One region of the Mycoavidus sp. SF9855 genome, then DNA from elsewhere that is predicted to be linked to it. Evidence: predicted binding sites of a transcription regulator. Region 1 holds the regulator's gene; the other holds the start of a gene.

What was found. Region 1 encodes HrcA, which represses chaperone genes, less so after heat shock. Its sites were predicted from a motif close to TTAGCACTCNNNNNNNNNGAGTGCTAA; they were not measured.
Region 2: the regulator HrcA is predicted to act here: its motif matches at 9,196-9,222, upstream of NQD60_RS07515 (co-chaperone GroES).

Annotation. Positions count from the first base shown of each region.
Region 1 covers NZ_CP102085.1:137,959-154,485, reverse strand. Annotated here, with positions in the region: gene NQD60_RS00615 (phosphatidylglycerophosphatase A) at 1-70, shown strand, start outside; gene NQD60_RS00610 (CinA family protein) at 96-596, shown strand; tRNA gene NQD60_RS00605 (tRNA-Met) at 652-728, shown strand; gene NQD60_RS00600 (AAA family ATPase) at 1,209-2,366, shown strand; gene NQD60_RS00595 (S8 family peptidase) at 2,353-4,569, shown strand; gene NQD60_RS00590 (glycosyltransferase) at 4,622-5,767, opposite strand; gene NQD60_RS00585 (hypothetical protein) at 5,884-6,282, shown strand; gene NQD60_RS00580 (chorismate-binding protein) at 6,324-8,282, opposite strand; gene dnaJ (molecular chaperone DnaJ) at 8,357-9,481, opposite strand; gene dnaK (molecular chaperone DnaK) at 9,616-11,550, opposite strand; gene grpE (nucleotide exchange factor GrpE) at 11,653-12,228, opposite strand; gene hemH (ferrochelatase) at 12,343-13,407, opposite strand; gene NQD60_RS00555 (CCDC90 family protein) at 13,681-14,040, shown strand; gene hrcA (heat-inducible transcriptional repressor HrcA) at 14,110-15,129, opposite strand; gene NQD60_RS00545 (NAD kinase) at 15,324-16,244, shown strand; gene recN (DNA repair protein RecN) at 16,361-16,527, shown strand, end outside.
Region 2 covers NZ_CP102085.1:1,873,735-1,890,261, forward strand. Annotated here, with positions in the region: gene rfbB (dTDP-glucose 4,6-dehydratase) at 1-572, opposite strand, end outside; gene NQD60_RS07470 (symmetrical bis(5'-nucleosyl)-tetraphosphatase) at 883-1,728, shown strand; gene NQD60_RS07475 (1-acyl-sn-glycerol-3-phosphate acyltransferase) at 1,753-2,544, opposite strand; gene NQD60_RS07480 (dihydroorotase) at 2,643-3,926, opposite strand; gene NQD60_RS07485 (aspartate carbamoyltransferase catalytic subunit) at 3,988-4,986, opposite strand; gene pyrR (bifunctional pyr operon transcriptional regulator/uracil phosphoribosyltransferase PyrR) at 5,074-5,589, opposite strand; gene ruvX (Holliday junction resolvase RuvX) at 5,576-5,983, opposite strand; gene NQD60_RS07500 (YqgE/AlgH family protein) at 6,059-6,634, opposite strand; gene NQD60_RS07505 (rubredoxin) at 6,725-6,895, opposite strand; gene groL (chaperonin GroEL) at 7,113-8,768, opposite strand; gene NQD60_RS07515 (co-chaperone GroES) at 8,814-9,107, opposite strand; gene NQD60_RS07520 (3'-5' exonuclease) at 9,346-10,125, opposite strand; partial or broken gene rpoS (RNA polymerase sigma factor RpoS) at 10,122-11,087, opposite strand; gene NQD60_RS07530 (peptidoglycan DD-metalloendopeptidase family protein) at 11,234-12,091, opposite strand; partial or broken gene NQD60_RS07535 (protein-L-isoaspartate(D-aspartate) O-methyltransferase) at 12,097-12,801, opposite strand; gene surE (5'/3'-nucleotidase SurE) at 12,933-13,691, opposite strand; gene NQD60_RS07545 (23S rRNA (adenine(2030)-N(6))-methyltransferase RlmJ) at 13,723-14,580, shown strand; gene NQD60_RS07550 (LysR family transcriptional regulator) at 14,777-15,736, shown strand; gene NQD60_RS07555 (ABC transporter substrate-binding protein) at 15,729-16,527, shown strand, end outside.

The sequences.
Region 1 (16,527 bases):
AGACGACATAGCAGCGGCGCTTTGTACTTTACTGACGCTTGCACTGTGGGCACGGTTCGCCTCTTATTGACCCACTTATCACCGACGATTTTTTCATGGAAACAGACAGTGTCATTCATCAGTTGGCCATCCGGGTTGGCAATCAGCTACGCGCCGGGCGGCTATTCTTAACCAGTGCAGAATCCTGCACGGGCGGGCTTGTAGCCGCCGCGATTACAGAGATTTCCGGTAGTAGTCAATGGTTTGAGCGTGGTTTTATCACGTATTCTAACCAATCGAAAACGGAAATGATTGGCGTGCCAACTGAACTTATCGAACGGCACGGCGCAGTGAGCGAACCGGTCGCCCGAGCCATGGCTGAAGGTGCGCTACGCAATAGCCGCGCGCAAATTGCCGTCGCTATCACAGGCCTTGCTGGACCCGGTGGCGCAACTGAACACAAACCCGTTGGCACGGTTTATTTTGCCTGGAGCAACCGTCTGCATACCACCAGCGAAACGCTATTATTCAAAGGTGAGCGCCAACAGATTCGCCGGTCAGCGGCAACGCATGCATTACGTGGCGTTTTGAAGCTGCTAGACGAGCAAGAAGTCTAAAAGCAAAATTGGAAGTTGACGTTTTCGTGCGCGATCGGCATAATCTGCATTCTTTGGCGAATTAGCTCAGTCGGTTAGAGCGACGGAATCATAATCCGCAGGTCCGGGGTTCGAATCCCTGATTCGCCACCAAAAACACTGCAAGCTTGACAAAAGACCTGAAGATCCTTATGGATCTTCAGGTCTTTTGTTACACGCAATGCCAAAGCTTGCCAACTGACAGCAAGCGAAAAATACGGGTAACTTTGAGATATCTTACCCTCATCTGCGCGAAAAACTTACTCGTAAACGCCCGCGTCCTCCCTGGTCGACCTATTTCTGGGTAATCGATTAACGAGTTTATTTGCTGCTCGATTCGGACTTGTATGCTTATTACCGGCAAATCTTGAATCATAATTCGTCAGCCAAATTCTTAAATATGTAGTTGGTCGGATTGCTCTGCTATCCGGTGCTACTGTGAGCAAGCCTATCAAGCAACTTGATGTGTCCGCGATAACAGAATCCACCGGGTATTTTTTATGGATTGGCTTCACAGACAACTTAAAACATGAGAAAATATTTTCGTCCATAAATGATTTTTTAAAATCAAATATAAATCAATAGGTTACGTTAATGTTGGACGAAATGAATGATGATCAAAAAGATTTAGCCCAGGTGGTTCGCTTGGCTCTCGCCGAGCAAACGGAAGATGTTCGTCTGTTTGTTGCTCGACTGGTACGTAAATATCGCAATTCAAACCCGGAACTCGCCGAACAATTGAATTTGTTTTTGCGGTCAAAGCAATCTCGCACTGCAACGCCGTTGCGCAAAGCGTTGAATACTACAACTACGGAACCTATTTTGCCCGTGGATGATGAGTCACGCTTATCGCTTCTGAAAGTTTTTAAAGATCCCATCGATCGTGAATCTCCATTGTTGTCGGCTGACTTGGAAGAGTCGCTGCAACAACTAATACAAGAGCGAAAGCAAGCGAAAAAACTCGCGGCGCTAGGTTTGCATCCGACCCGATCTGCGATTTTTGTTGGACAGCCTGGCGTAGGGAAGACATTAACTGCCCGTTGGCTTGCGGCCCAACTCGGAGTTCCGTTATACGTTCTCGATTTGACCGCAGTGATGAGTAGTTTACTCGGTAGAAGTGGCAGCAATTTAAGAGCGGCGCTTGACTTTGCAAAGCGCCATCCTTGCGTCTTATTGTTAGATGAAATAGATGCTATAGCAAAGCGTAGAAGCGATGAGTCGGATGTTGGTGAGCTAAAGCGATTGGTTACAGTGATTCTTCAAGAGGTCGATGAATGGCCGCCAGAGGGATTGCTTTTTGCTGCCACAAACCACGCTGAGTTAATCGATCCAGCCTTGTGGCGACGTTTTGATCTGATCGTAGAGTTTAAGCTTCCGGAGATGCCGCTGGTGAAAGACGCTATTCAGCGTTTCTTAGGACCTGATTACTCGGTTTTTGGTCATTGGATTGATATTTTGACGTTTGCTTTTAACGGCGAATCATTCAGTAATATCGAGAGGTCTATTCAGCGATTTCGTCGCGCTCTTGCATTAGGGACTGCTTCAGATGCCGAACTTATTGAAAATCTGATTAAATCCAGAGTGTTCGTCTTGGAGCATCAAGCTAGAGTTTACTTGGCAGTTTTACTTACCAAGCAGACTCACTTAACTCAGCACGCCATTTCGGATATTACGGGCGTAAGCCGGGACACTATTCGCAAATATAGCAGGGCAAAGAAGGGAAAAAGGAGACTGAAAAATGAGCCAGACTAATTTTCTGATTGGGCGCGGAGAGCTTTTAACCTACGAGATAAAGGGGCCCAAGCGAGGTGGCGAAAAAGTCGAAGTATATCCATTTTCTGTTGCAAAACGACGACTTGAACCTAAGCTATCAAACACCGCTGTTGAATTGGATCGTTTGCCTTCCGATGCATGTCCTCGCGATTTTGCCGTTGCGCGGTTAACCCTTAATCCAAGTTATATCGCTAAATCTTATTTTCCTAGCGCGTTCCTGGACACGTTTAGTTTGGAATCAGTTGGCAGTCGAACTGTTCGTATCACTCCTGAGAAGTGGACGAAGAAGGGGACGCCTCAAGAATGTTCTACAACAGAAATTTTTGTTGCAGGAGCGCGTGACGACTTTCGTCATTTACGTGAACGGATGGATGATGTTGTTGAAAAGTCTCAAACAGCGCTTGATTTAGCTCATATAGAAAATTTTTCTAGTTTTTCAGCCGAGGAGCGCATTCGCATATACGGCTCGGATAAGGATCGCTTTTTCGAAATTGGCTTGCATTTATTGCTGGATGAAGATTCGGCCTTCATTCGCGAAGGCTTCCAAGAATATGCAAAAAGCTTTGATGTAAAACTGTATGCTGAGTTGAGTTTTCAAGCAGGAAATTTATGGTTTATTCCGGCTGAGGGTGAACGCGAGAATGTTGAGAAATTATCGTCATTTACTTTTGTCCGAGTAATACGACCAGTACCTCTATTGCGCGAAATGCGGCCAGTTGTTCGAGCAAACTCTATTTCGTTAAGTTGTCAGCTACCCCCTGAACAACCATTGTCGTCTGAGCCGAAAGTCGCCATCCTTGACGGGGGTTTGCCTAAAGAGCATCCAATCGGTCCTTGGTTGCGCTCGTATCGCCTTCTTGATCCAACTGCTCAAGATCGCTATGGAGCAATTGAGCACGGCTTAGCCGTTACCTCTGCATTCTTATTTGGTCCAATTCAGCCTAATGGCGCTGCACAACGACCCTATGCTTATGTCGATCATCTGCGCGTACTGGATGAAGATATCGATACTGAAAATCCTTTAGAGCTTTATAGAACACTAGGCTTTGTTGAGCAAGTTCTACTTTCGCGGCAATATGAATTTATTAACTTGAGCCTTGGGCCTGATCTCCCTATAGAAGACGTTGATGTGCATGCATGGACATCGGTCATTGACGATCTTCTTCGTGATGGCGACACCTTTATGACTGTTGCTATTGGCAATAACGGAGAGCGAGATGTGGTTTCGGGCAACGCTCGCGTTCAGGTGCCTTCTGACTGCGTAAATGCGATTGCCGTTGGGGCGGCAAACAGTACTGATGTGAATTGGGCTCGAGCACCATACAGTGCCATCGGACCAGGTCGTAGCCCTGGTGTGGTGAAGCCAGATTTGATGGCATTTGGTGGTGATTTCACCAAGTATTTTCACGTTTTATCTGCAGATAAAAAGCCGGCCCTGTCTCCTCAATTAGGGACCAGTTTTGCATCTCCATATTTGCTGAGAAGTGCTGTAGGTATTCGCGCAATCTTAGGAGCTGAACTATCACCACTCGCAATAAAGGCGTTATTAGTCCATAAAGCAGATATTTCCACGCACGATAAGGTTGAAGTTGGCTGGGGGAAAATTCCCGAAGATATTATGACTATTATTACGTGCCCTTCTGGGATAGCGAGAGTCGTGTATCAGGGGCAGCTGAAGCCTGGTAAATATTTACGTGCTTCGTTGCCGCTTCCAAATGACGGCTTGAACGGAAGGATTAATTTAAAAGCCACATTTTGCTATGCCTCGCCAACAGATCCACAGGATGCCGCGGCCTACACTAAAGCAGGCTTAGACGTCGTGTTTCGGCCAAACTCAGAACGCATAAAAGAAGGTAAGGCTAACGCGGAGACAAAAGGATTCTTTGATATGAAAAAATTCTCTACGGAGGATGAGCGTCGATCAGATATGGGTAAATGGGAGACAGTTCTTCATGGTGACAAAGGTATGCTCGGGAGCTCTCTCAAAAGCCCTGTATTCGATATCCACTACAACGCCCGGGAAGGGGGCGGTAAGACGAATGGAGCAGAAGAAATTAGGTATGCTTTAGTTATTACGGTCGAGGCTCCAAAGCATGCCGATCTTTATAACGATATTTTGCGTACTTACGCTCCAATTTTGACTCCAATTCAACCGAAAATTTCGTTACCTATCCGAGTTTGATGTATCGGCAATTGAATTTCGCTTAGATAAATTTTATCTAGCCAATTGGCCATCATAGCGATATAGATTCAGTCGACATGGTGAGGCGTCGGTAGACGGCTTCGGTCTCTTGTACAAACAATGTTTTCTCAAAATGTACCTCACTTTTGCGCCGGGCGGACTCTCCCATCGCTCGCAAGGTCTCAGGCTTGCCTGTAATCTCCCTAAGCAAACTCGAGATCGCATCGGGATCGCGCTGCGGGACAATCCAGCCATCTTCGCCATCAGAGACGTTCTCTGGTAAGCCCCCGCAATCTGCCACAATAACGGGCTTCCCCATTGCCATCATTTCGCGACAAGCAAAAGAAATCGCCTCTGCATAGGAGAGCACAAAACCAATATCGAAAGCCGCGATGCATGGCCGTACATCCAATAAATTCTCAGCGAAGGTAACATGCTCGGACATGCCGAGTTGAGCAACTTGTTGCCGCTGCGAAGAACTCGGACTTTCACCCGCAATCAAGATATGCATCGTTTCGCGCACCAGGACAGGCAAGCGCGCGATTGCCGTCACCATATCGATCCACCCCTTGTAGTCGGCAGTACCTGCAACGCTCCCAACAATGAATTTATCCGCATGTTCAGGACCAACCATACGCAAACGTGCATGCTGCGAGGCTTCGTCGTTAAAAGGGTGAAAATGCTCTACATCTACACCATTTGGGATCACCGACACCTCACGCTTAGCATAAGGCGTACCGTCAAGCAGACGGCTGGTGTGACGTGATACCGCAATCACGTGATCGGTTGCATACTTCACTCGGAGCTGACTGCCGAAATGCTTTCCGACTGGTAGCGAGTTATGTTTTGTATAAACTACCCGCGGCCTTTTCCCATGCAAGCCGAAGATAGCGTACATGACCAAACGATGGTCCGGTGAACCGTTAACGTGCACAATGTCGAAGCGTTCCTTTTCGAACATCGTGCGCAACCGTTTGCGCGTACTGAATATGTCCCGCCATTCCCTTGGCTTACTCGGAAAAGGCATAGCAACAACGTTAATGTTAGGGATGGATTGGCAAAGCAGGTACAGCTTGCTTGTGGGTGGAACCGCCACCCATATTTCGTGATGCGCTCGTAGCGACTCGGCCAGAATGGCTATATAGGTTGTATGGCCGCCACCATAGCTCACGTGGAAGTTTGTGTACAGAATTTTCATTGATGATTCTCGAATTTCCTTGAAATATCTGTTTCATTATTCAGATTATTTCCAATTGATTATTATAATATTTTAACCTATACTGATTATTGATGTAATTTATGTCAGCGAAATTTATGCTTGAAATACTTGCAAAGTATCAACATTCAATTGCTGGATTAATTGCTATTACGGGATGGATTGTGACCTATCAATTCGGTGTTCTTAGAGACCGTAAGAACAGACAACGCGACCTTATTACCGAGTATTTACTAGACGCCTATCGGAAATTAGAGTCTGCGTCTAACCGAGAAAAATTAACGGATAGTCAAATCGCTAATGTTGAATCTGCCATAGCAGATATTCAGATTTTTGGTTCAGTAGAACTCATCGCTGCCATAGATAAATTTATGGAAGAATTTGTTGCGAATAAAAACGTCGATTTAAGCGGAATTTTATCGCTGTTGCGTGAAGATATACGGCAAGCACTTCATTTACCCTGGACCAATAACGCATTGCGTCATTTTCGATTATAAATATTGGGTTGCAAAATACTGGCAATGGACTGGCTAATTGACTAAGCCAGCTTTGCCTCTAATGTCCCATGTAATGCATTACAAACAATCAACTTTTCTGCCCTATACAAATCATTGAGTGTAAGCGTGCGCTCAGTGGCATCCCAGGTTGCATCTTCAAGTAAGGCTGCGCGCATGGTGCCAGGCAAAAGCCCACTTTTAACCGGCGGAGTCACCCAACGATCTTTAAGTTTAATAAAAATACTACTGCGCGCTCCTTCAGTGACCTCGCCGCGTGTATTACAAAACAGCAAATCAAATACATTAAGGCGCTTAGCTTCAGTCTGAGCACGCTCATAGCTTGCGCGTACGGTTGTTTTATAACGTAACCATACATCGCCTGCCGCCACTGGCGCAAAACCCGCGTCCGCCGCAAGCAGCACTTTGACGGGTTGATGCAGCGACACAAATGGCATATTTGTGATTTCAATTTCGCCATATTTATTTAAGGTAAGCCGCAGCCGCTGTGCCGAGTTTGCTGGCAAGGTAGCGATCGTTGCATCGAGTCTCGTGCGCAAGCCGTTAATATCCCAGTTAAAACCAAAATAATGCGCAGCTTCACGCAAACGCTGCCAATGCCGCGCAAGATGACGCACCCCGTGCTCACGTGTTGCGTACATCGTCTCAATCAGCGCAAAACCTGGATCCATCTCAGTTAAAAAACGGGCTTTTAATCTACATTCGGCGTATTCATCGGCCACGACGCTATCGTATACAATTCCCGCCCCAATCCCTAGGCGGCCATCGCGCAGGCCGTCAGAGCGCCGCGCCTCGAGGGTCAAGGTGCGAATTGCCACCGATAGACAGAAATTGCCGCTGGCCGGTATGGATCCATTAGGCACCCCTGGCAGAGATAGCAAAGGTACTTGACTGAATGAGGTCGCAGCTGACGACGATGACGGTCTTAACGGCGGCGCATCAAGCCAACCAATGACTCCGGTATATACGCCGCGCTCCGTACTCTCAAGTGCGCGAATCAATTGCATCGCACGATATTTGGGGGCGCCCGTAATCGAGCCCGATGGAAAAAGCGCACGCATAATCGCGGCAAAATTAACCTCCGCACGCAATTGCGCGGTTACGGTCGAGGTCATTTGCCAAACCGTCGGGTGTGGTTCAACCGCAAATAAGGCGGGTACTTGCACCGAGCCAGTCTGTGCGATACGGCTAATATCATTGCGCAGCAAATCAACAATCATTAGATTTTCTGCGCAGGTTTTCGGGTCAGAGGCTAACGCAGAGGCGGCATCGGTATCCGCTAACGCTTCATGCACGCGGGCAGCCGTGCCTTTCATCGGCTGGGCGGTGATTTTTCCTACTTGGTGACGCAAGAAAAGTTCCGGCGAGCAAGAAATGAGCCAACGATCATTGGGCAGCGCAATGAGTGCGCCGTAGGGTACCGGTTGACGCCCACGTAAGCGCCGATACAAGCCAACGGGCGAACCGAAAGCTTTGAAATTCAGCCGATACGTGTAATTGATTTGATATGCATCTCCGGCATGCAATGCCGCCTGGATAGATGAAAGCGCCTGCTTAAAATCAGCTTCATCCACGCTGGCGTGGAGTTCGGCAATACCGGCCACGCTCGGCTCAAGAGCCGCTGCATCACGCATGGCAAGCCATGCGTCAGTTTCATGCCGTGCCAGATGTGCGCACTCACGAAATAACAAGAACCGAAATGACGGCATGGTTGCGCTGCCATGGTTTGGCTCAGCCCATTCTGTTTGCTTGAGCTGCGCCCGCACCCCCCATTCATAGTCAGCTAATGCAACCGCATGCAGCCCAGCGCGCAAGTCAGCGTCTACGGCATTACACACAGAGTCCCAATCGCCTATCTCAACGCATATACGTTGATGCGCTAAATCGGTGTACAGGCGACTCGTAGGGGCTACCTCGCTCGCATCACAATCATCGAGCAAGGCAAAGCAATCAGCGTCCGTTAAATCCGTGACTGCCATCATCTCACCTAAACATCTCCCTTAACGTCACGGCATCACTCTCAATCTTAGACCTGCGCAACGTAAAGGTTTGAGGCTTATTCGAAAAAGCTTTTGACTCGATCGAACCAGCGCTTGCTTTGTGGGTTATGTCGCTCGCCGCCAGCCGCTAACGATTGCTCAAATTGCTTAAGCAATGCCCGTTGTTCGTCGGTGAGTTTAACTGGGGTTTCAACTTGCACGTGCACGTAGAGGTCCCCCGCCACATTGGAACGCACACCTTTAATACCTTTACTGCGCAAGCGGAAAGTTTTCCCTGGCTGCGTGCCTTCCGGTACGTTAAAGCTCGCGCGCCCATGCAGAGTGGGCACTTCTATGTCCCCGCCCAGAGCCGCGGTGGTAAATGGCATCGGCATCTGGCAATGTAAATCGTCACCATCACGCTCGAAAACGGAATGTGGCTTGATATGAATTTCTACATATAAATCCCCCGGCGGACCACCATTTAGGCCAGGCTCGCCATTACCTGATGAGCGGATGCGCATGCCATCATTAATGCCGGCGGGGATATTGACGGCCAGGGTCTTATTTTTTTTGATTTTACCGGCACCGTGACAAGAGTTACATGGCTGTGCAATATAGTTACCGCTACCATGGCATTTTGGGCAGGCTTGCTGAACGCTGAAAAATCCTTGCGACATCCGCACAGCACCCGTGCCAGAACAACCTGGGCAAGTCTGTGGTTTCGTGCCGGCCGCGGCCCCCGAGCCACTGCAGGTCGTGCATGACTCCCAGGAGGGTACCCGAATTTGGGTTTCGTAGCCGCGGGCAGCCTGCTCAAGTGAAATTTCCATGCCATAACGCAAATCGGCGCCTCGATACACGCGCGAACCGCCGGCCTGACCACGTCCTTGGCCACCTCCAAAAATATCGCCAAAGATGTCGCCAAAGGCATCCGCAAAACCACCGAAACCTTGCTGCCCGCCACCCATATTGGGGTCAACGCCAGCATGACCGTATTGATCATAGGCTGCGCGTTTTTGCGGGTCGGAGAGCATTTCATAGGCCTCTTTGACCTCTTTAAAATGCGCTTCTGAGTCTTTATTATCTGGGTTACGGTCCGGGTGATGCTTCATCGCAAGCTTACGATATGCTTTCTTGATTTCGTCATCGCTTGCGTTTTTGGGGATCCCCAAAACGTCGTAGTAATTCCGTTTCGCCATATTGATTCAGGATTCGCTTAAATTTTTAGCGAACCGCTCCATGTCTACAAATAAGATTTGCCCGGCGAACCGAAAGGTTCACCAGGCATTGTTGATGCGGCTTTCAATTAAAGCACGCGCTCTTTCAGCAAGCTTTAGTCTTTCTTAACTTCCGTGAAATCAGCATCAACCACATCTTCTTTCGAGCCGCCGGCCTCTGCCTGAGCCGCGCCGGCTGACTCACCTGCCGCCTGATCTGCTTGCATATTGGCATACATTTTTTCACCCAGCTTTTGTGAAACTTGGGCGAGCGCTTCGATCTTTGCATCGAACTCCGCTTTATCCGCATCGCTACGCTTTAGCATCTCTTCAAGCGCTTTTAATGCGTCCTCAATGCTAGTCTTCTCGCTAGCATCAAGCTTATCGCCATGCTCAGCTAGCGCTTTCTTGGTGCTATGTGCTAAGGCATCGCCTTGATTGCGCGTATCGGCTAGCTCGCGCAGCTTCTGGTCTTCAACAGCATTGGCTTCAGCGTCTTTCACCATTTGTTCAATTTCAGCTTCAGACAACCCTGAGTTGGCTTTGATCGTGACCTTGTTTTCTTTGCCAGTTGCCTTATCCTTAGCCGACACATGCAAAATCCCATTGGCGTCAATATCGAAAGTCACTTCGATTTGCGGCAATCCACGCGGCGCAGGAGCAATTCCTTCAAGGTTAAATTCACCCAGCAATTTATTCACCGCAGCCATTTCACGCTCGCCCTGGAACACTTTGATTGTCACGGCGGGCTGATTGTCATCGGCCGTTGAGAACACTTGTGAATATTTCGTAGGGATCGTGGTGTTCTTTTTAATCATCTTGGTCATCACGCCGCCCAGCGTTTCAATCCCAAGCGATAATGGCGTCACGTCGAGCAATAGCACATCGGTACGGTCCCCCGACAGCACTTGGCCCTGAATCGCGGCGCCCACAGCTACAGCTTCATCTGGATTGACGTCACGGCGAGGCTCTCTACCGAAAAATTCTTTGACCTTCTCTTGCACTTTTGGCATACGCGTCATGCCGCCAACCAAAATAACGTCGTGAATCTCGCTCGCTTTCACGCCCGCATCTTTGATCGCGGTACGGCATGGCTCGATCGTGCGTGTGATTAACTCCTCAACCAGCGCCTCAAGTTTGGCACGCGTAATCTTCATGTTCAGATGCTTAGGCCCGCTTGCATCCGCCGTAACATAGGGCAGGTTAATTTCGGTTTGTTGCAAACTCGAAAGCTCGATTTTGGCTTTTTCAGCAGCTTCTTTTAGGCGTTGCAACGCCAGCACATCTTTCGATAGATCAACGCCCTGCTCTTTTTTAAACTCGCCGATAATGTAGTCAATAATGCGCTGATCAAAGTCCTCGCCACCCAGGAAAGTATCGCCGTTGGTCGACAGGACTTCAAATTGCATTTCGCCATCAACATCGGCTATTTCGATGATCGATACGTCAAAGGTGCCGCCACCTAAGTCATAAACGGCGATTTTACGATCGCCTTTTTCTTTTTTGTCCAACCCAAAAGCAAGCGCTGCCGCAGTAGGCTCGTTGATGATGCGCTTGACTTCAAGTCCAGCAATCCGGCCTGCGTCTTTGGTTGCCTGGCGCTGACTGTCATTAAAGTAAGCAGGTACGGTGATAACCGCCTCGGTGACCGGCTCGCCTAGATAGTCTTCCGCCGTTTTTTTCATTTTGCGCAGGATTTCAGCCGAAATTTGTGGTGGCGCAAGTTTTTCGCCACGCACGTCAACCCAGGCATCATTATTATCTGCTTTAATGATTTTATATGGCATTAAGCCAATGTCTTTTTGCACTTCTTTTTCTTCAAAACGCCGCCCGATCAGGCGCTTAACTGCGTAAATCGTATTACGTGGATTGGTCACGGCTTGCCGCTTAGCCGGCGCACCGACAAAAATCTCACCATCTTCCATATAAGCGACGATAGAAGGCGTGGTACGAGCGCCTTCTGAATTTTCAATCACTTTGACCTGATTGCCTTCCATCACTGAGACGCAAGAGTTGGTGGTGCCGAGGTCAATGCCGATAACTTTACCCATTTTATTCTCCTAATCTTTTAAAGCTTTGTAAGCGTATTACTTACCTGTTTATTCAAACTAAATTGAAAATAAGTACGATATGCTTATTTTCAAGGTGTATTTTTACGCAAGGCCAGCATGAGGCACAGGCGTTGGCGTAGAGTTCTTAAGCTCGCAGACAGTCACGAGCGCCGGGCGCAGGACACGCTCAGCAATCAGATAGCCTTTTTGCAAAACGGTAACGACCGTATTGGGTTCCTGCTCAGCACTGACCATTGAAATAGCTTGATGCAGATGCGGATCGAATTTCTCGCCAAGCGCTGGATTAATCGCCACGACACGTCCTTTTTCAAGCGCGTTATTAAACTGGCGCAGAGTCAGTTCAATCCCTTCGCGCACTTTGGCGATATCGCTTGAAGAATCGGTCAGAGCGGCTTCAAAACTGTCCAACACAGGCAAAAGATGCTCAGCGAAACGCTCTATTGCGAATTTATGTGCTTTTTCAACATCCTCTTGGGCGCGGCGGCGCATATTTTCGGTTTCAGCCTTTGCACGCAGGTAATTTCCCTCGAGTTCGGCGATTTTTTCCAGCGCCTTGACAAGCGCCGGCTCAATCAGCGGGGTACTTTCTTGCGGTATGGCCTCAGTCTTTGGCGCATCATGTGGCTGAATCGTTTGGTCAGGCTGCTTTTCTTCCATATTTAATCTGCTTATCCAATTTAAAAGAATAATTTTACACAACGCACGTATCCCGTTAAAGGAAGTTTTACGGGATACAACTTTTATAAGAACTTATATTTAGGGCCAAACCCTTTATTTCAAGAGGGGGCCCGACGAATTTTGAGCCACCCAACCTTGCAGGTGCACTCTGACCAATTCTGCTAGGCTAGCGATAAACGACGGCGCAGCATTCAGACATTGAATGTAATGATATTCCTCGCCTCCCGCCTGCAGAAAAATATCGCGCCCTTCCATGCCGATTTCTTCGAGCGTTTCTAAACAATCTGCCAGAAAGCCAGGACAAAATACATCAACCCGCTTTACCCCTGCCGCCCCTAACTCCTTGAGTACTAATGCAGTATCAGGCTTGAGCCAGGCGGCGCGACCAAAGCGTGATTGAAACGTTAACAGCGATTCAGTTTCAGATAAATTCAATGCTTGCGCTAACAAGGTTGCGGTTAGCTGACAGTGTATATAGTATGGATCACCTAAATCGATGATGCGCTTAGGCACTCCATGAAAGCTCAGCAGCAAGCGGCCTCCTAAGGCAAAATCTGGCTTGCCATGCACCGCCCAATGAGCGCGTACCTGTGCCGCAAGTGCCGCAATATAAGGCGGAAAATCCGCATAGTGCCGAATCGTTCGCAACTCTGGCTGGTTGCGCATATGCTGCAAAGCAGTAAACGCGCGATCAAAAGAGGAGGCGGTAGTGGCTGCGCAATATTGTGGATACATCGGCACCAATAAGATACGCTCGATCCCTGCGCGCTTTAATTGGGTCAGCATAGCAGGGATATTGCGCGCGCCATAGCGCATCGCGTATTCCACGCTAACCTCGTCACCCGGCGCTTTAAGGTGCTGTTGCAATGCTTTAGCCTGTTGCTCGGTATAGACCCGCAAAGGCGAGCCTTCCGGCAACCATATTGACGCATATTTAGCCGCCACTGGGCGCCCGCGCAAGGGCAATATAAACAAGCGCAAAATCCATTGCCAGATCAATGCTGGAATTTCAATCACACGCGGATCAGATAAAAATTCGGCCAAATAACGCCTAACGGCGCGTGGCGTTGGCGCATCCGGTGTACCAAGGTTAATCAACAATACCGCAACACGCGATGAATGACTTGGGCGGGCCTGTGGTTCAAGCTCAAAATGCATCGGGACAGACCATAAGAAATAAAGAAATGAACAAGATCAGCGATGATTTTTTGAAAAACCGAGACTATCGCAAGATTTTTATATATAGCCTATTTTTTTATTTACACTTCGCATAAAGTGGTTTATATTTACACCCAACAGTATAAATTATGGCTTGCTCCAAATAAAGTACTGAGTGTGTGTACGCATACGCATCAGTAAAAGCAATGCCAATAAATCATTAGGCTCAATATGCTACCTATGTTAAATTTGAAAAAACTGAGGGAATACGTCATGGCTATCGCTTTATTTGACACACTAAAATTTGCTAAACGCCTGAAAGAAGCAGGCGTTTCAAGCGCTCACGCAGAAGCTGAGGCAGAAGTCTTATCAGAGATATTTGCCGTCAACTTCCAAGAGCTGCCCACCAAACAAGACTTGCAAGCTGTTAAAGAAGAGTTACAGCATGAAATAAAAGGGGTGCGTGAAGAGTTACGCGTTGAAATAAAAGACCTGAGAAAAGATATCTCTGGTTTCCGCACCGAGGTGGATTCCAAGCTGGAAAAACTCGAACTGCGCTTAACCATTAAACTTACATTCATTATGGCGGCTCTGCTTGGCGCTGCGGCAGCACTGAGCAAATTTTTCAGTTAATCAAGGCCACCAAAGCTCACGATTAACGTTAACGTTAACCTGAGCCAGGCTATGGCTGTCATATTTGGGTTAACGCTGGCTCAGTGCTTGCGATAGCAATTTTGCGGTGATATCAACAATCGGAATCACACGTTGATACGCCATGCGCGTCGGACCAATGACGCCGAGTGTGCCCACAATTTTGCCATCGACTTCATAGGATGAGGTGACAACGCTCATTTGCTCAATCGGTACGAGCGTTGATTCACCGCCGATAAAAATTTGCACGCCTTGCGCATGGCTAGAGACATCAAGCAATTGTAACAAACCGGTTTTCTGGTCAAATATATCAAATAGCTTGCGCAAGCGGTCCATATCGGATGATAAATCCGCGACCTCAAGTAAATTCCGTTCGCCAGAAATCAATACGGCTTCGCCCGAATCGGAAACCTCGGTACTTGCGACAATCGCGGCTTGCATTAAATGAGTCATATTGCCACGCAGTGCTTCGATTTCTTCACGTAAGCGTTGGCGGACTTCATTAAAGCTTAAACCCGCATAATTCGCATTAATATAATTTGATGCCTCGATCAGCTGCGCAGGCGAATATTCCTTTTGCGTCGCCATAATGCGGTTTTGTACATCGCCTTCAGGGGTCACAATAATCAGCAGGATGCGTTTTTCCGAAAGCCGCATAAACTCGATCTGCTTAAATATATGGCTGCGGCGCGGCGTCAAGACAACCCCGGCAAATTGCGACAAACTCGATAGCACACTGGCCGCAGCCGCCACCAGCTTGGCCGGCTCACCCGGCTGCAGCCGGGTGCGGACCGTACTTTCAACTTGAGCATCGTCCGTAAGCGGCTGAGCTACCAGCATCGTATCGACGAAGAGCCGGTAGGCGCGTGGCGTAGGGATGCGTCCTGCCGAGGTATGTGGACTCACGATAAGCCCACATTCCTCAAGGTCAGACATGACATTACGGATCGTCGCAGGACTCAGCTCAAGGCCAGAATACTTAGAAAGTGTGCGCGAACCCACCGGCTGACCTTCGGCAATATACCGTTCAATCAGGGTTTTCAGCAAAATCTTGGCGCGTGGGTCTAACATAGCATCAAATTGTAGCGCAATCGTTACAGTAACAGCGTATTTACCATCCGTTTTTGGCCCAGTTGAGCGAAATAAGATGAACTGATTAAAAAGCAGTGTTGCCTATTCGGGCAAACATGCTATGTTTCCTTTCCGTGCCATTCGTAACTTTATCTCAGAATTTCGCGCCGTTTTTTCAATCACGGTGTAAAACTATGCAAAACAACGCTCCTTTTAAAACGATCGCTCTTATCGGCCGCACCGATGCTCTACGTATTGGAGAGTTATTGGCGATCCTCGCTAACCGCATTCAACAAGATGGTTTTGAAATTGTTTTCGAGGCGAACACGGCTCAGGTGATTGATTTAGCCGCTTATGGTTTAAGCAACTGCCCGATCCTTACCCTGGCTGAAATAGGTGGCCGCGCTGATGTGGCTATTGTACTAGGCGGTGATGGCACGATGCTGGCCATTAGCCGCCAACTGGCGCCTTACGGTACGCCATTGATTGGCATTAATCACGGGCGACTTGGCTTTATCACCGATATTTCAATTAGCGAAATGCAACAGGCGGTCCCGGCCATGCTGGCAGGCAATTTTGAACGGGAAGAACGCGCCTTGCTTGAAGCGCGCATCATGCGCGCTGGCGCGCCGATTTACCATGCCCTTGCTTTCAACGATGTGGTGGTCAACCGGAGCGGCTTTTCCGGCATGGTCGAATTACGGGTTCAGGTGAATGGTTGTTTCATGTATGAGCAACGTTCCGATGGCCTGATTGTCGCTACCCCAACCGGCTCAACGGCCTATGCCTTATCATCGCAAGGGCCGATTTTACACCCTCAACTAGGAGGGATCGTACTCGTACCCATCGCTCCTCACGCATTGTCAAACCGGCCAATTGTCTTGCCCGATGATTCAGAGATTGCGATTCAGATCACGAGTGGGCGCGATGTTAACGTGAATTTCGATATGCAATCATTCACCGCCTTGGAATTGGAAGATACCATCGAAGTACGCCGCTCAAATCATACTGTGCCTTTTTTGCATCCGCTGAGTTATAGCTATTATGCAACGCTGCGCAAAAAATTGCATTGGAGCGAGCCACCATCGTATGGCTCCCAGCTTGAATTTAATTGAACTGCCGACCAAATGATCGAGTTCAAGGTAACGGCAAGCTAGCTGCAAATTAGGTTTTACGCTACCCTAAAATTTCTTGCTGATTTTTATGTGTTTTTTATTTGTCCGAACTTAAGATGCTACGCCATTTGTCGATTCGCGATTTCGTTATCGTTACCACGCTTGAACTTGAGTTTGAACCTGGATTCACAGTGTTTTCTGGTGAAACAGGCGCCGGCAAATCGATTTTGATTGATGCGCTGGCCTTGACCCTCGGCGCCCGCGCAGATGCGACCATTGTGCG
Region 2 (16,527 bases), 490 kb from region 1:
GGGCCGTAATTGTTTGAGCAATGGGTGGTCAATACCGGCAAACCATAGCTGTGATGATACGCTCGCACCAGGTGATCGGAGCCCGCCTTGGTGGCCGAGTATGGACTATTAGGCGCATACGGCGTAGTTTCACAAAACGCTGGATCATGGGGCTCAAGCGAACCATAAACCTCGTCGGTGGAAACATGCAGGAAGCGGAAGTTAGCTTGCTCCACGCCGGCCAACTGAGTCCAATAAGCACGAGCCGCCTCAAGCAACGTAAAAGTGCCGACTATATTCGTGTGCACAAAATCAGCCGGTCCATGCAATGAGCGGTCAACATGACTTTCCGCGGCAAAATGCAGTACCGCGCGTGGTCGATGTTGCACAAAGAGACTTTTAAGCGTAGCGGCATCAGCAATATCAGCCCTGACAAACAGATGACGGTGGTCCGCTTGTAACAAATTTAAAGTATTCAGATTGCCTGCATAGGTCAGTTTGTCAACGTTCACCACTGCTTCGTTGTGACCCGCTAGCCAGTCGAGCACAAAATTGGCGCCAATAAAACCAGCGCCACCAGTTACTAAAATCATCAAAAACCCTTCATTGAATTCAAATGCGACCGGCTAACGCTAGCGCCTCATCATGTAGGTGCTGCGGCTCAAATAAACCACTCGTTGATGCTGCGGCAACTCTTATATGACAAACACCGCCGATTATCTCTTCAGCACCTTAGCGCAATTTTTCTTAGTCTATATAATAATTATAACTTTGAAGAAAGATTAACTTCTTTAATATTTTACAAACGCTGCAGAAATAAGCTTATTCATCGTTTTTTAGATGATGACGAACAATTCAAGCAGGTCCTTTGAATCACAGACTTCAGATATCCTCACCATCCACATGAACGTCAATACAGCGTCCTCCCCTCCTCCTCTTGCCTTCGGCGACCTACAAGGCTGCCATGACGCTTTTCATCATTTGCTCGCCAAAGCAGCGCCCACGCCTAACACACCGCTTTGGTTCGCCGGCGATTTGATTAACCGAGGGCCCAGTTCACTCGCTTGCCTACGTGATGTCATCGAATTTGGTCAACGCGCAGTGATGGTGCTGGGTAACCATGAATTGCATTTATTGGCCGTGGCAGCTGGCACACAACGTCTGCGCAAAGGCGATACCATAAGTGAAATCCTCGCAGCTCCTGATGCTGCCGATTTAATCGACTGGCTACGCCACCGGCCGCTGGCTCATCACCAAAACGGTATGCTAATGGTGCACGCTGGCGTACTGCCGCAGTGGGATCTGGCGCTCACCCTCGAGTTGGCGCATGAGTTGGAACAGGCGTTGCGCGGCCCCAATTGGCGAACCTGCATCGCACAGCTGAGTCAGCCTACGCCGGCTCGTTGGCATCATGGCGTGAGCGGCGATGAACGGCTACGCATCATTGCTCATACGCTGACGCGGATTCGTTTCTGTAATCTAGAAGGGGAGCTAGAATTCAATGCTAAAGGCGAACCCGACACGGCACCGCCAGGCTATATGCCATGGTTTGATGTGCCAGGACGGCGCACCTCTGAGCTAACGGTTGTCTTTGGACACTGGGCAGCGCTCGGTCTCTTGCTGCGCGATAAGTTGTGCGCACTGGATAGCGGTTGCATCTGGGGCAGGCAACTCTCAGCCATCACGCTCAACGCTGAACCAAGCAAACGTACACTCACCCAGGTTGCCTGTTCAATCACGAGCGGCTAATTGCCTGGCGAATAAAATCAACCTCTAGCCACTGACTTCAGCATTCACCACCGCCGTGTCAGATAGCACCACCCGCTGGCGCTGCAAAAGTTGCAGCGCACCCTGGACTGCCGCCTGTGCACGCATAGCCAGTTCCCGCCGCTGGCCACGCGCCTCAAGCGGGGCCGTCACATATAAATGAGCGGTGAGCGGAGCGGCACGCAAAATCGATATGAGCGAAGCGAGTAACGAGATGTCACCGATATAGGCGGGCGCCAGTGACTGCTGGCCTTGCGCATCTTCATACAGCAAACAGATTGGCTGCACCGCAGTCATCGCCAATACCGGCGCTTGCAGCAAATTAGCGTGAAATGGCAATAGGCGTGTACCATCAGAAGTCGTCCCTTCTGGAAAAATACAAATCGTTTCACCGCTTTTTAATACATCAGCTAATTGCTGCACAATCCGTCGGGCATCGCTACGCTTGTCACGCCGAATAAAAATCGTACCGATGGTTTTTGCCAACCAACCCAGAATCGGCCATTTCTCAATTTCTGCTTTAGCCACAAAGGGGACCGGCTGCCAAGCATTAATCACATAAATATCTAGCCATGACACATGATTGCCAACCAACATCACACCGCGCTCAAGCGCTTCGCCCGGCTGGTGTACGATCAGCGTAACACCGCACGCCTTAAGTAAACCCTGCGACCAATCACGCACGAGCTGCTGTTGGCGAGCCCGTGCTGCACGCGGAAAAACAAAAGTCGCCAGCGCCATACCACGAACCAGATGGAATATAAGCCGCACGATGCGTAGGCTGACTTGCATCATCATCTATTTCCTTTATTGCGAACCCAATCAAATACAACCACGACAGCATCTAAGTAGAAAACTTTATGTTTTGCTTGCCTGATAAACAAAGTAGCAGCGCTTTATGTTTTACTTTCCTGATAGACAAGCTGGCCGGAGATGATCGTAGAACGCACACGCACTGGCAACTCATACCCTAAGAATGGTGTATTGTGGCCCTGACTCTTGAGCCGGTTTGGCGCAACCAGCCAATGCGCATCAGGGTCAAATAGCACCAGATCAGCCGGCGCGCCTAACGCCAAACGACCGCTGTTCAAATTCAGTACATCCGCTGGCGCGCAGGTGATTTTTACTAATGCTTTGGTTAATGGTATTTGCTTTTCTTGCGCCCATTTCACGGTCAGTGACAACAGCAACTCAAGCCCCGTGGCGCCGGCTGAAGCTTCGCCAAATGGCAAGAGTTTTTCATCGTCGTCAACTGGCGTATGGGCAGAACAAATTGCGTCAATGGTGCCATCCATTAGCGCCGTGCTGATAGCATCCCGGTCACGCTGCGAGCGCAGCGGCGGATCAAAACGGTATTGCGCATCAAAATATCCAATATCCAGATCAATCAGATGCACATGATTGATGGTGACATCACAGCTTAACGGCAAACCTTCCTGTTTTGCCGCGCGTACCAGCTCAAGCCCGGCGGCCGAAGAGAGATGTGATAAATGAACCCGCGCACCGGTGACGCGCATCAATTCAATGATGGTATGCAAAGCGATGGTTTCCGACGCTTCCGGCACGCCTCGCAAGCCAAGCCGCGACGCCAAAGCCCCGCTTGCAGCGACACCACCTTGCGCCAAATACGGATCTTGCGCCCGCAGCCAAACCGTATAGCCATAAGTCGTGGCATATTGCAAAGCGTGCAATAACACCTGGGGATTTAGCATCGGCGCATCCGCCTGAGAAAAGCCGATACACCCCGCATCAGCCAATTCAGCCATTTCAGTGATGGCCTGCCCTTTGAGTCCAACCGTCAGCGCACCCAACGGATACACACGCGCTTGGTTGAGAGTACGGGCGCGAAACTTCAACATTTCAACTAAACCTGGCTCATCCAGCGGTGGGTCCGTGTCCGGTGGACACACTAAACTCGTGACTCCACCGGCAAGGGCGGCGGCCATTTCGGATTCAAGCGTTGCTTTATATTCGTAGCCAGGCTCACGCAACCGCGCCAACAAATCAATCAAGCCCGGCAGCACGATCAAACCGCTAGCATCGATTGTTTGATTGACCTCAAAAGCGGTGGGCGCCTTACCAATACTGGCAATTTTGCCTGCTGCAATGAATAAATCGGCCTCGGTGTCCAGCCCTGTCGCAGGGTCAATTAATCGGCCACGCTTGATATGAAGATTCATTGTTTATTTTTTGATCAATTGATATTTGACAAAGAGACTGGCTCAACTCAACGGCGCAGCACTAACCATTATTCCCAGCAATAATCCCCATGACCGCCATCCGCACCGCAATGCCAAAGGTGACTTGATGCAAGATCACGGATTGCGCGCCATCGGCGACGGATGAACCAATTTCAACTCCACGGTTCATTGGCCCGGGGTGCATCACAATCGCATCAGGAGCCGCCAGTGCAAGGCGCTCAGGGGTCAGCCCCCAACTTTTGAAATATTCTTGCGCAGAGGGCAAGAGGGTGCTATTCATTCGTTCATTTTGCAAACGCAGCATAATGACGACGTCCACCCCCTTTAAGCCCTCGCATATATTATGAAAAACACGCACGCCAAATTGCTCAAGCCCGTTGGGCAGCAATGTGCGTGGACCAATCACACGCACTTCTGGTACGCCCAGCGTAGTCAGCGCATGAATATCAGAGCGCGCGACGCGAGAATGTAGAATATCACCCACAATCGCCACTTTAAGCTGCGTAAAATCTCGCTTGTAATGGCGGATTGTGTACATGTCTAGCAGGCCTTGCGTCGGATGCGCATGCCAACCGTCACCCGCATTAATCACATGCAAATGGGGTGGGCAATGTTGTGCGAGCAAATAAGGAGCGCCGCTTTGCGCATGGCGCACGACAAACATATCGGCCTGCATGGCGGATAAATTAGCGGCGGTATCCAGTAACGACTCACCTTTGCTGGTTGATGATGCATTGATATTCAAATTCAGCACATCAGCCGATAAGCGCTTTGCGGCAATTTCAAAAGTCGTACGAGTGCGGGTCGAGTTCTCAAAAAAGAGGTTGAATACTGATTTGCCACGCAATAGCGGCACTTTTTTGACCTCACGCTCAGCGACCCCAACGAATTGCTGAGCGGTGTCGAGGATGTGCGTAATGATATCCCTTGGCAAACCATCGATCGTCAACAGATGTTTAAGTTCGCCATTTTTTGTGAGTTGCGGATTACCTTTAAAACCAGGGCGCAAGGTTGGCGCAGGTGGCCAAATGTTTGACATCTACTCTCCAGCGAAGAAAGCTACGCAAGGCTGCACAGCTTTAATGCATGTGTGTTTGTATAGTTTAGGACGCACACAACCCTAACTTTAATCGGTACGTGTTTCACTATGAAACTCAAATAGGCCGCTCTCATGACGTCCCAATACCAGGGCACGATCAACCGGCAGATCAGCAGCGGCACCCACAAAACGGGCAGCGATTGGCAACTCGCGCCCACCTCGATCAACCAATACGGCTAGGTCAACGGCAGCAGGCCGGCCAAAATCATACAGCTCGTTTAGCGCAGCTCGAATCGTACGGCCAGTATAGAGCACGTCATCTAGCAACACAATCCGGCGGCCCTCGACTTGAAAGGGCAATGAGGTTGGACGCGCTTGTCCATGCAAGCCTTTTTCTGCGTAATCATCGCGATGCAAGACAACGCTCACAACGCCAAATTCAGCCAGCTTCAGATCGTGTGCAAGCCGCTCGGCAAGCCAAGCGCCGCCACTCCAAATGCCCACCAGCGCAACCCCATCTGGCTGATACAAACTATCGCCATAGGTGGTGTGAATTTGGTCACGTAAAACATGGTACAACGACTCAGCATCAGGCAAGTGCATATTCATCAAAAAATTGTTGCAAAATAATGCGGGCAGCTTCGGCATCAAGCTGCGCTAAATCACCACCCAGCGCAGCCGCCGCCGCGACCGACGAATAACGTTCATCTACCCAACTTACGGGCAAGCCGAAACGGCCATGCAGCTGTTGGCCAAAGCGCTTAGCCCACTGGGTCATTTGGTGCGCTGCGCCATCTGGATGCATCGGCAAACCAACCACCAATTGTTGTGGTTGCCATTCTTGAAGCAGTGCGCCAATCGCCTTAAAGCGATGTTCACGGTTAAGATTCATGATCACGGTTAAGGCTTGTGCTTGCCGCAGCAGCAAATTGCCTACCGCAACGCCGATTCTTTTCTCGCCATAGTCAAACGCCAGAAGCGTTGCCATGTGGCTCATAGCAGCCTGCGGCCTTGCGGCTTGCTCAGCATTAACTCTAACGCAGCTACGCCCCAGACTTGGCCGACACTCGCTTTATGCATGGCCCACTTCGCCAGACAAGGTTGTGGGCGACACGCCTAATAGCGATAACGCTGCCGTAAAGCGCTGCTCGGCTGGCACGTCAAACACAACGTTTGGATCCGCTTCTACAGTCAGCCAACCATTGCGCAAAATTTCGTCTTCGAGTTGGCCAGCACCCCAGCCAGCATGGCCTAGCGTTAGCAAAAATCTCTTCGGTCCTTGACCAAATGCAATCTCCTCCAACACATCTTTCGAGGTGGTCATGGCTAAGCCGCCAGGCACTAACAGGGATGAAGTATAGTGCGTGGCGGTGGGCTCATGTAAGACAAAACCACGCTCCGCTTGAACCGGGCCACCGAAATAAACCGGTAAGTGCAGCAAAGGCTCGATTTCGAGCTTGAGATCGATGCGGTTAAACAGTGCTTGCAACATGATATCCGTCGGCCGGTTGATCACTAAACCAAGCGCACCGCGTTCACTATGCTCGCAAATATAAAGCACCGCGCCAGCAAAAACCGCATCGGCCATGCTCGGCATAGCGATCAAAAACTGGTTCGTCAGATTAATACGATCAGAGGATTTGGACATATTGAATTCTAACCCGTGCATTCCGTTAGCAAATAGCCATGCCGTCAAATCAGCCCGCACGTCCCAAGGCTTTGTTTTGCTCACAGCTGCTCAAATTGACACCATTTCAAAATCCTCTTTGCGGGCACCACATTCTGGGCAGGTCCAGTTGATTGGGACGTCTTCCCAACGCGTACCCGGTGCGATCCCCTCTTCTGGTAAGCCGGCTTCTTCATCATAAATCCAGCCGCAAATCAGGCACATCCAATTTCTATATTCCATACTATGATTATCGCTACATCTCACAAACTATGATTCAAGCGTTGCCAGAACACCTCAAAAAGGTGATGGTACCCCGGCTGCAACGCAATTTGCTCATATTTTGAGATAAATCTTGTCAAAAAAGTACAAAAAACCCGCATCACTGCGGGCTTCTTGTTCAGAGATTCGCACAGTGTGCCCGAAAGCACACCGCCCAAACACAGGCGAACCTGGACTATTACATATCCATGCCCATACCGCCCATGCCACCCATGCCGCCCATACCACCAGGCATGCCACCTGCAGCCGCTTCTTCTTTCGGCGATTCAGTGACAGTGCAGTCCGTGGTGAGCAACAAACCGGCAATTGACGCTGCATTTTGCAATGCAGTGCGGGTCACCTTGGTTGGGTCAACCACACCAGCTTGCACCAGATCTCCGTACTCACCAGTAGCCGCGTTATAACCAAAGTTGCCTTTGCCATCGGCCACTTTTGCAACCACTACGCTGGCTTCCTCACCACCGTTTGTAACGATCTGACGCAGTGGCTCTTCCATCGCACGCAGTACGATTTTGATACCAGCTTGCTGATCAGCGTTATCGCCTTTCACGTTAGCCACTGCGTGGCGGGCGCGAATCAGGGCAACACCACCGCCTGGCACGATCCCTTCTTCAACCGCTGCGCGGGTTGCATGCAAGGCATCTTCAACACGCGCTTTCTTTTCTTTCATCTCAATTTCAGTCGCCGCACCCACTTTGATCACGGCTACTCCGCCTGCCAACTTGGCGACACGCTCTTGGAGTTTTTCGCGATCATAGTCAGAAGTTGCTTCATCCATCTGTACACGGATTTGCTTAACGCGAGCTTCGATACTTTTCGCATCGCCTGCACCATCAATAATTGTGGTGTTTTCTTTAGCAACTTCAATGCGCTTGGCTTGACCCAACTCGGCCAGTGTCGCTTTCTCAAGCGTGTGCCCAGTTTCTTCAGCAATCACTTGACCACCGGTCAAGATCGCAATATCTTCAAGCATTGCTTTGCGACGGTCGCCAAAGCCTGGCGCCTTCACTGCAGCGGACTTCAAGAAACCACGCATATTGTTCAGAATCAGGGTAGCCAATGCCTCACCCTCAATATCTTCAGCGATGATCAACAATGGACGGCCTGACTTCGCAACCTGATCAAGCAAAGGCAACAAATCGCGAATATTGGAGATTTTTTTGTCGTGCAGTAGCACATATGGGTTATCAAGAGCAGCAACTTGCCGATCTTGATTATTAATAAAGTAGCCAGACAAGTAACCGCGGTCAAACTGCATACCTTCGACCACATCAAGCTCGTTCTCTAGTGATTTACCATCTTCAACGGTAATCACACCTTCTTTGCCTACTTTATCCATCGCTTCAGCAATCAGCTTGCCGACTAATTCATCGCTGTTAGCCGAAATTGAGCCAACTTGAGCGATTTCTTTAGTGGTCGTGCATGGTTTGCTGATGTTACGCAACTCTTCAACCGCAGCGGCTACCGCTTTGTCGATGCCGCGCTTCAAATCCATTGGGTTCATGCCCGAGGCAACAGATTTCATGCCTTCACGCACAATCGATTGCGCCAGCACGGTGGCTGTTGTAGTGCCATCGCCAGCATTGTCGCTGGTTCTTGACGCTACTTCTTTAACCATCTGCGCGCCCATATTTTGCAGTTTGTCTTTGAGCTCAATTTCTTTTGCAACCGAGACACCATCTTTAGTGACGGTTGGGCCACCAAAGCTACGCTCGAGCACAACATTGCGTCCCTTTGGACCCAATGTAACCTTAACTGCATTGGCTAGAATATTGACGCCTTCAACCAGTTTGGCACGGGCCAAATCACCGAATACAACTTCTTTAGCTGCCATCTTTAACTCCTTGAATTCTCTAACTTGATGAACTGAAAACTACGCTTAGCTAACTAGCACAGCCATGATGTCTTCTTCGCGCATCACCAGCAACTCATTACCGTCGATCTTGACCGACTGGCCGGAATATTTGCCGAATAGCACGCGATCGCCCACTTTAACGTCAAGCGCAATCGAAACACCTTTGTCATCTTTCTTACCTGGCCCAATCGCCATTACTTCACCTTGATCAGGCTTTTCAGCAGCAGTCTCAGGAATAACCAAACCTGAGGCGCTTTTGGTCTCTTGGTCCAAACGCTTGATAATCACACGATCGTGCAAAGGACGCAGCTTTTTCATACAGACTCCTCTCAATAAATACTAGAGAACAACTAAATTTTTAAGGCTCAAAGGGAGAAGTATCCCCGAGCCCCAAAGGGAAGATTTATTAGCACTCCTTGCTAACGAGTGCTAATTATACTTAATATGGAGATACATTGCACAAATTCAAGGGTGATGCGCAGCTTTACAGGTTATCGTCATTAAGCGCGGCTCGCCGATCAGCCAATAACGCTAGGCTGGCTGGGCGGCGCCTCTACTACTTTATCGCAAAAGCGGCCAGATATTCAGCCCAATGCGCGCCAACTTCAGCGGCTAACGCCTCTTTAACCAGCATCACTTCCTGCTCATATTCTTGCGGCGTAAAGCCCCCCCGCATTTGCTGGAAGCGGCAGTACATTAAATACGTATTGACCACATCCGTTTCGCAATAACGACGAATTTCATCGATCCGCCCTTCGTTAAAGGCCTGCCAGACCTGGCTCCCATCCATCCCCAGTTTGCCAGGAAAGCCACAGAGCTTAGCCAGTGCATCAAGCGGTGCGTTGGCGCGTGGCTGATAGAGGGCAAGTAAATCCATCAAATCCGTATGGCGAGTATGGTAACGGCTGATGTAGTTATTCCATTTAAAATCGCGATCATCTTCGCCCAGGTCCCAGTACTTTGGCGCCACGACGCCATTCACCAACGCCCGATAGTGCAGTGCCGGCAAATCAAACCCGCCACCATTCCAGGACACCATCTGCGGGCTATATTTTTCGATGATGCGAAAAAATAATTGGATCAGCGTCGCTTCCGAATCTTTGCCGGTACCGAGCGATTTTACCCGGAAGCCTTCCTTGTCTCTGAAGGCACAAGCAATCGCCGCCACCCGATGCAAATAGTGCGGCAAAAAATCGGAGCCAGTTTTTTCGCGGCGAGCAGCAAACGCACGTTGCGCCACTTCTTCGTCAGACAGGGTTGCGGGCCAACCTTCCAACTGGCGCACGCCCGCAATATCAGGAATCGTTTCAATATCAAAAACTAAAATAGGTGTCACAGCATTGCGTCCTTACGTACGCCATTAGAGAGGAAATAACGCTTTAAGCGCACCATTGCTTCTTGCTGAATCTGCCGCACCCGCTCACGCGTCAAGTCCATTTCGTCAGCCACTTCCTCAAGGGTCGCAGGTTCAACATTACCTAAGCCAAAACGGCGCTCAATCACATGCCGATGCTTGTCCGGCAGACGCGCTAACCAAGCACGCATCAATTGCTCAAGCTCGCGTTGCTGGATCTTAGCCTCAGGCAATTGGCTCTGCTCGTCAGATAGAAAATCAAGCAAACTACTGCCCGGATCTAATTCTAGCGGCGCATCGAGCGAAGTCGTGCGTTCGCCTAAGGCCAGAATATCAGACACTTCATCGACCGTCTTGCCCGTCAGATGAGCAATATCATCCACACTCGCGTCACGTTGATCAGAGGGGCCATCGGCATTCGCCGCGCTTTTTTCTAAATGACGTTTAGCACGCAAGACTTGATTTAACTCGCGAATGACATGGACCGGCAAACGCACAGTGCGCGCTTGATTCATAATGGCGCGCTCAACACTTTGCCTAATCCACCACGTCGCATAAGTAGAAAAACGAAACCCTCGCTGCGGCTCGAATTTGCTGATTGCGTGCATCAGCCCGAGGTTGCCTTCTTCGATTAAATCAAGTAGCGGAACACCGCGGTTTAAGTAACCTTTAGCAATGCTGACGACTAAACGCAAATTACGCTCAATCATGATTTGCCGGGCTTCAAAGTCTCCCTGCTGCGCACAGGTTGCGTAGTGCTGTTCTTCGACCACCGTCAGCAAAGGCTTAGCGCTAATTCGATTTAAGTAATGCTGAATCGTGTCGGCGGTCAATTCAGACCGTAACAGCGCTTTAACATCACTTGGGTCAGGCTCATCACCGGCCAACGCCTCTGGCTCACGTTGGTTTTCATTTTCGTCGATTGCCTCTTCGTCAAGCGCCTCTTCAGCCGCCTCACTGTCTCGCTCAAACCGCAGATCAGTGGCCTCTTCCGAGTTTAATACCTCATCCAGCTCACTCAATAGTGAATCAGCTATCGGGTACGACTGCAGGCGCTTTGAGTTCGGCATATTGACTTGAAAGAGCTAACTTATTGGGGAGTGGATAAATACTTCATTGGATCCACCGGCTTGCCCTGCTGACGCACTTCAAAATGCAACATCACGCGATTTGCATCGCTATTTCCCATCTCGGCAATTTTTTGCCCCTTGGCTACAGCCTCGCCTTCCTTAACGAAAAGCGCTCTATTATGCGCATAAGCTGTTAAAAATGTAACATCATGCTTGATAATGATCAAATTGCCGTAACCTCTCAAGCCATTGCCGGCATACACAACCCGGCCTTCAGCCGCAGCTGAGATTGGCGTTCCTACAATACCACCAATATCCAAGCCTTTATTTTTTAACTCATCAAAAGTACCCAGGATTGGGCCCCGTACCGGCCATGCAAAAGCCATTGCACGCGCGGCCGGAACCGCTGTCTGCGCACTCGGCCCAATACTTGCGACAGGGGCGCCGTAAAGGTTGGCGCCGCCGCCATCCAGCGAACGCACCTCAACCGCGCCATCTGCCACCGGCGCCGTCGAGACACCTGGTGTATTCGGCGCGGGTTCCGCACCTGGCGGCACGACGCGCAACAGTTGGTCAACTGCGATCTGAGACGAGCTTTGCAGATGATTCCACGCCACAACATCCTGATAATGCTGACCATGTTCAAGGGCAATTCGATAGAGCGTGTCACCTAGCTTCACGCGGTAGTAGCCGGGAGGCGGCGACGATGGCGCCAAGGCTAACTGGCTAGCCAATGCACTTGCCTCAAAACGGTCGCTGATGGGCGCATTGATAAGTCGCGTCGAACACGCACCAAAGGCCAGCAGCGACAAGGCGCAAAGAATGCCCTGAAAAATCGCTGGACCGCGGGATATACCCAATCTTTGCAACGTAACCATCAATTTCAAATCACTCCGGATTTCAAGGGGACAAAAAAAACGCGATCGAGTCTTGACTCGCGCCATTGGGTGGCTGAGACACGTTCAATCAGCGTCAAAACTTGTGTTTCATTGCTTGTTTCTTGCTCAGCGGGGATCACCACGGGTGCGATCAAACGCCCGCCAACCGCAAGCTGCTCAAGCAACCTATCGGGAATACCGATGCCAGCCGCGGCAATAATAATCGCATCAAACGGCGCCGCCGCCGGCAAGCCCAAGCAACCATCACCATAATGTAGCCGAAGATTCGCTACGCGTAGCGGGCGCAGGTTTTTTTTAGCGCGCTCAAATAATGGCCGCACCCGCTCAATCGAATAGACTTCGCGCGCGACATGGCTCAGCACGGCAGCCTGATAGCCGCAGCCGGTGCCAATTTCAAGCACTTTTTCCAGCGCCCTGTCGGCCGCGGCCAGCTCAATCATCCGCGCCACCACGGCGGGCTTAGAAATCGTTTGTTGATGACCAATCGGCAACGCGAGCTCTTGATAAGCTTGTGCCGCTAAGCCCGGATCGACAAATAGATGTCGTGGCACCGCCTTCATCGCCGCCAGCACCCTCGCATTGCTCACACCACCTGCCCGTAAGCGCTCAACCATGCGCTCACGCACCCGTTCTGAGGCCAAGGCCGGATGTAACACGCTGCCCCGCTTAGACAGGCTGGGTTGAGAAGCCATCGTCTCCATCCGCGCAAGCGTACTTACCCAGCTCTTTGCAGTAGGCGCGGCGCCGACTCCGAGATAATCCCGATTAATCTGGCTAGCACGTACTTCAGCCAAGCCAAGCGGAAAACGCTTAGCTTGCGTCATAACTCTGACTCCACCGTCGATACCCAGTCTTGCACTAATGGCAGCAATTGCGTGTGAGTGAGATCCAGTTGCAGCGGAGTAATGGATACGCGACCCTGCGCCACGGCATGAAAATCCGTGCCCTCACTGGCATCGCAGACGTCCCCCGCAGGCCCAATCCAATAAATTGGCTCGCCACCTGGACTCATCTGCTGAATCACGGGTTGCGACGGGTGCCGCTTACCAAGCCGCGTCACACACCACTGCCCTAATTCATGATAAGAGCGGTTGGGGATGTTAATATTCAACAAAAGTGGTGCCGATAACGGGTTTTCAAGATAGTGTGCCACGATATCGCCGGCTACGCGAGCCGCGGCCCCTAGATGCTCCCAGCCTTTATCGGCCAGAGAAAAAGCCAATGAGGGAACGCCGAACATAAACCCTTCCGTGGCCGCTGCCACCGTGCCTGAATACAACGTGTCTTCGCCCATATTCTGCCCATTATTGATACCCGAGACAACTAGGTCCGGTTTGTAATCAAGCACCCCCGTGAGCGCAATATGAACGCAATCCGTTGGCGTACCATTCAGGTAGCGGAAGCCATTAGTCGCGTGCATCACTGACAGCGGCCGCGATAAAGTCAATGAATTAGACGCGCCGCTACAATTACGCTCGGGCGCGAGCACCGCGACTTCGGCCAATGGTTTTAAAGCTTCATAGAGCGCGGCTAGGCCAGGAGCCAAGTAACCATCGTCATTACTGAGTAGAATTCGCATATTTACGATTGTAACTGAGGAAACACCACACATGCTAAGCTACCGCCACGCCTTTCATGCGGGCAACCACGCCGATGTGCTCAAACATAGCATTATCGTGCATATCTTGCGTCATCTCGCCCAGAAAGATAAAGCTTTCTGGTATCTCGACACACACGCAGGCGCAGGTGTCTATGAGCTATTTAGCGCATATGCAACAAAAAACGCCGAATACGAAACCGGCATTGCACGGCTATGGACACAACGCGATTTACCCCCTTTGCTAGCGGAGTATGTCGCTCAAATTCGCGCCCTTAATCCAGCTGGGGATTTACGCTTTTATCCAGGCTCACCCTGGCTTGCCTGGCACCTCACTCGAAGCCAAGACAGGCTGCGGCTGTTTGAGCTCCATCCAACCGAAATTAAAGTGCTACGCGATAATTTTAGCCAGCTGGAAACGGACCAAAAGCCGCGTGCTCTATTGCTTGCGGGTGATGGCTTTACGGGACTCAAGACCTTGCTGCCGCCCCCTCCCCGACGGGCGTTGGTGCTCCTTGACCCGTCTTATGAAGATAAACAAGACTATCAGCGCGTACTGGATACACTACAACAAAGCTTACGCCGCTTTGCAACAGGAACCTATGCGATCTGGTACCCACAGGTGCAACGCCTTGAGTCGCAGCGCTTTGCCGAGCAGCTAAAAAAAATCTCGGAAAAAAGCTGGCTGCACGCCTCGCTGCAAACGTGCCAGCCCTCGCTAGACGGCTATGGCTTATACGGCAGCGGGATGTTTATCCTGAACCCACCTTACGCATTAGCAGACAACTTAAAAGTCGCTTTACCTTACCTCGTGAAGACACTCGGGCAGGATGCGGCGGCAACCTTCAAGCTTGAACAGCATACAATATGATGGCGACCCTTGAGACGCTTAAATGTAGCCGTATAAAGATACCTCAATGGCAAAAAAATCGCTAAACGCCGACTAAGGTAGAATAAACTTATAATTGACTGAACGGCAATAAAACAAATTAGGTATGCGCTAATATTTCGTGAGCTGGGGACATGCTTCAAAGCCACTTAATCGTAGCATCTTAAAGGGGCCTGCGGTGACAGAAATTAATCAACAGCGGCTACGTTACTTCTACGAGGTCTGCATTCGTGGAAAAATTCGTAGCGCCGCCGACAGTTTGAATACAAGCGCATCCGTGATTACGCGCCAGATCAAATTGCTGGAAGAAGAAATCGGCTTCAAGCTGTTTGAGCGACGCCCCCGCGGGGTTGTGCCAACAGACGCAGCTGAGTTATTACTCGAATATTACCGCCACAATCGTAATGCGCAAGTCGATTTCGAAATGGGCTTACAAGAGCTACGCGATATGCGGCGAGGCACGATTCGTCTTGCCATGCCCGCTACTTTTGTCGGTGCGCTGATGAGCGTATTCAATGACTTTCGCCAACAATATCCTAATATTAATCTGCATATCGAAGAGATCTTCGAATCGATTCAGATCGTGAATCAAATTCTCGAGGACATTTCGCATATAGGGGTGGTTCATGTTTGCCCAAACTACGCAGACCTTCACTATTATGCCCGCGTGCCTTTGCCCTTATACATGTTAGTTGGTAAAAATCATCCGCTGGTTCATCAGCACAAGGTCACCTTTGCAGAAGCCATCCGCTATCCGCTGTCGTTGCCCGCTTCAGGTGTTTTGCCGCAAATGGTTCAATCGATCGCACGCGCGGAAAAAATCGAGTTTCCTACGCCAGTGTTTGTGAGTAATTCAACCACCGCTCGCAAAGAATTTGCCTGCGCCGGCTCAGGGGTAATCTTTATGTCAGTTTTCTCAGCGCGCAAAGAAATCGAAGCGGGCGAATTGATTGCGTTGGAAATAGACCATCCGGTTTTTAAGTCTACTGACCTGTCTTTAATCATCAGACGCGGCAAACCGCTTTTGCCAGCCACTGAGGAATTACTCAACTTACTCTCCGCGCACTTATCTATTTTTACCTTTGAGCCCAAAATTAGCGATCCCCTAACCACGATGTCAGGAGCCTCACATGAGTGATCAAAAGCAACCTCGCAACTTTAGCCGCCGCAACACTATCAAAAAAATGGCAGCTTTGGGTACCGCGGCACTGTGCGCGCCATTTATTATCACTCCCTCCAGAGGACTTGCCAAAGAACGCCAACAAAAAATCTTCATCCGCACTTCAGGTGGCTATATTCAGCAGGCCTACGCAGAAATATTATTCAAACCCTTTTATCAAGCATCTGGGATTGAAGTGATTGGCATTCCATCCAATGCGGAGCCCACTGCAGAAGTTAAAGCGATGGTCGAAACCAACACTTACAATTGGCATATGGCGTGCCTCAGTCATCGGGCGATCCAGTTTTTGGGCCAGCGTTACCTCGAACCGCATAGACTGGAGCAAGACCCCATCATTGCAACGATTATGCCGCAATTTATGACGCCTTATAGCGTTGGGACGAACGTCTTTACTATCGTGCTGGCGTATCGTACGGATGCCTTCAAAGGACGCCAAGCACCCAAAACATGGCGGGATTTCTGGGATGTGAAAAACTTCCCTGGCCGCCGCGGATTGCGTAAATCCCCCTTCGATACCATCGAGGAAGCATTAATGGCGGATGGCGTATTGCCAAATGCCGTCTACCCGTGCGACCTCGACCGCGCCTTTCGCAGTCTGGACAGAATCAAGCCGCACATCTCCGTCTGGTACCAAAATGCCCCGGAAACCGAACAACTCCTGAAGTCTGGCGAAGTCGATTTAATCCCGGCTTTTACCGACCGCGTGCTGTCTGCCATCGATGCGGGCGCACCCGTTGCCTATTCGTGGG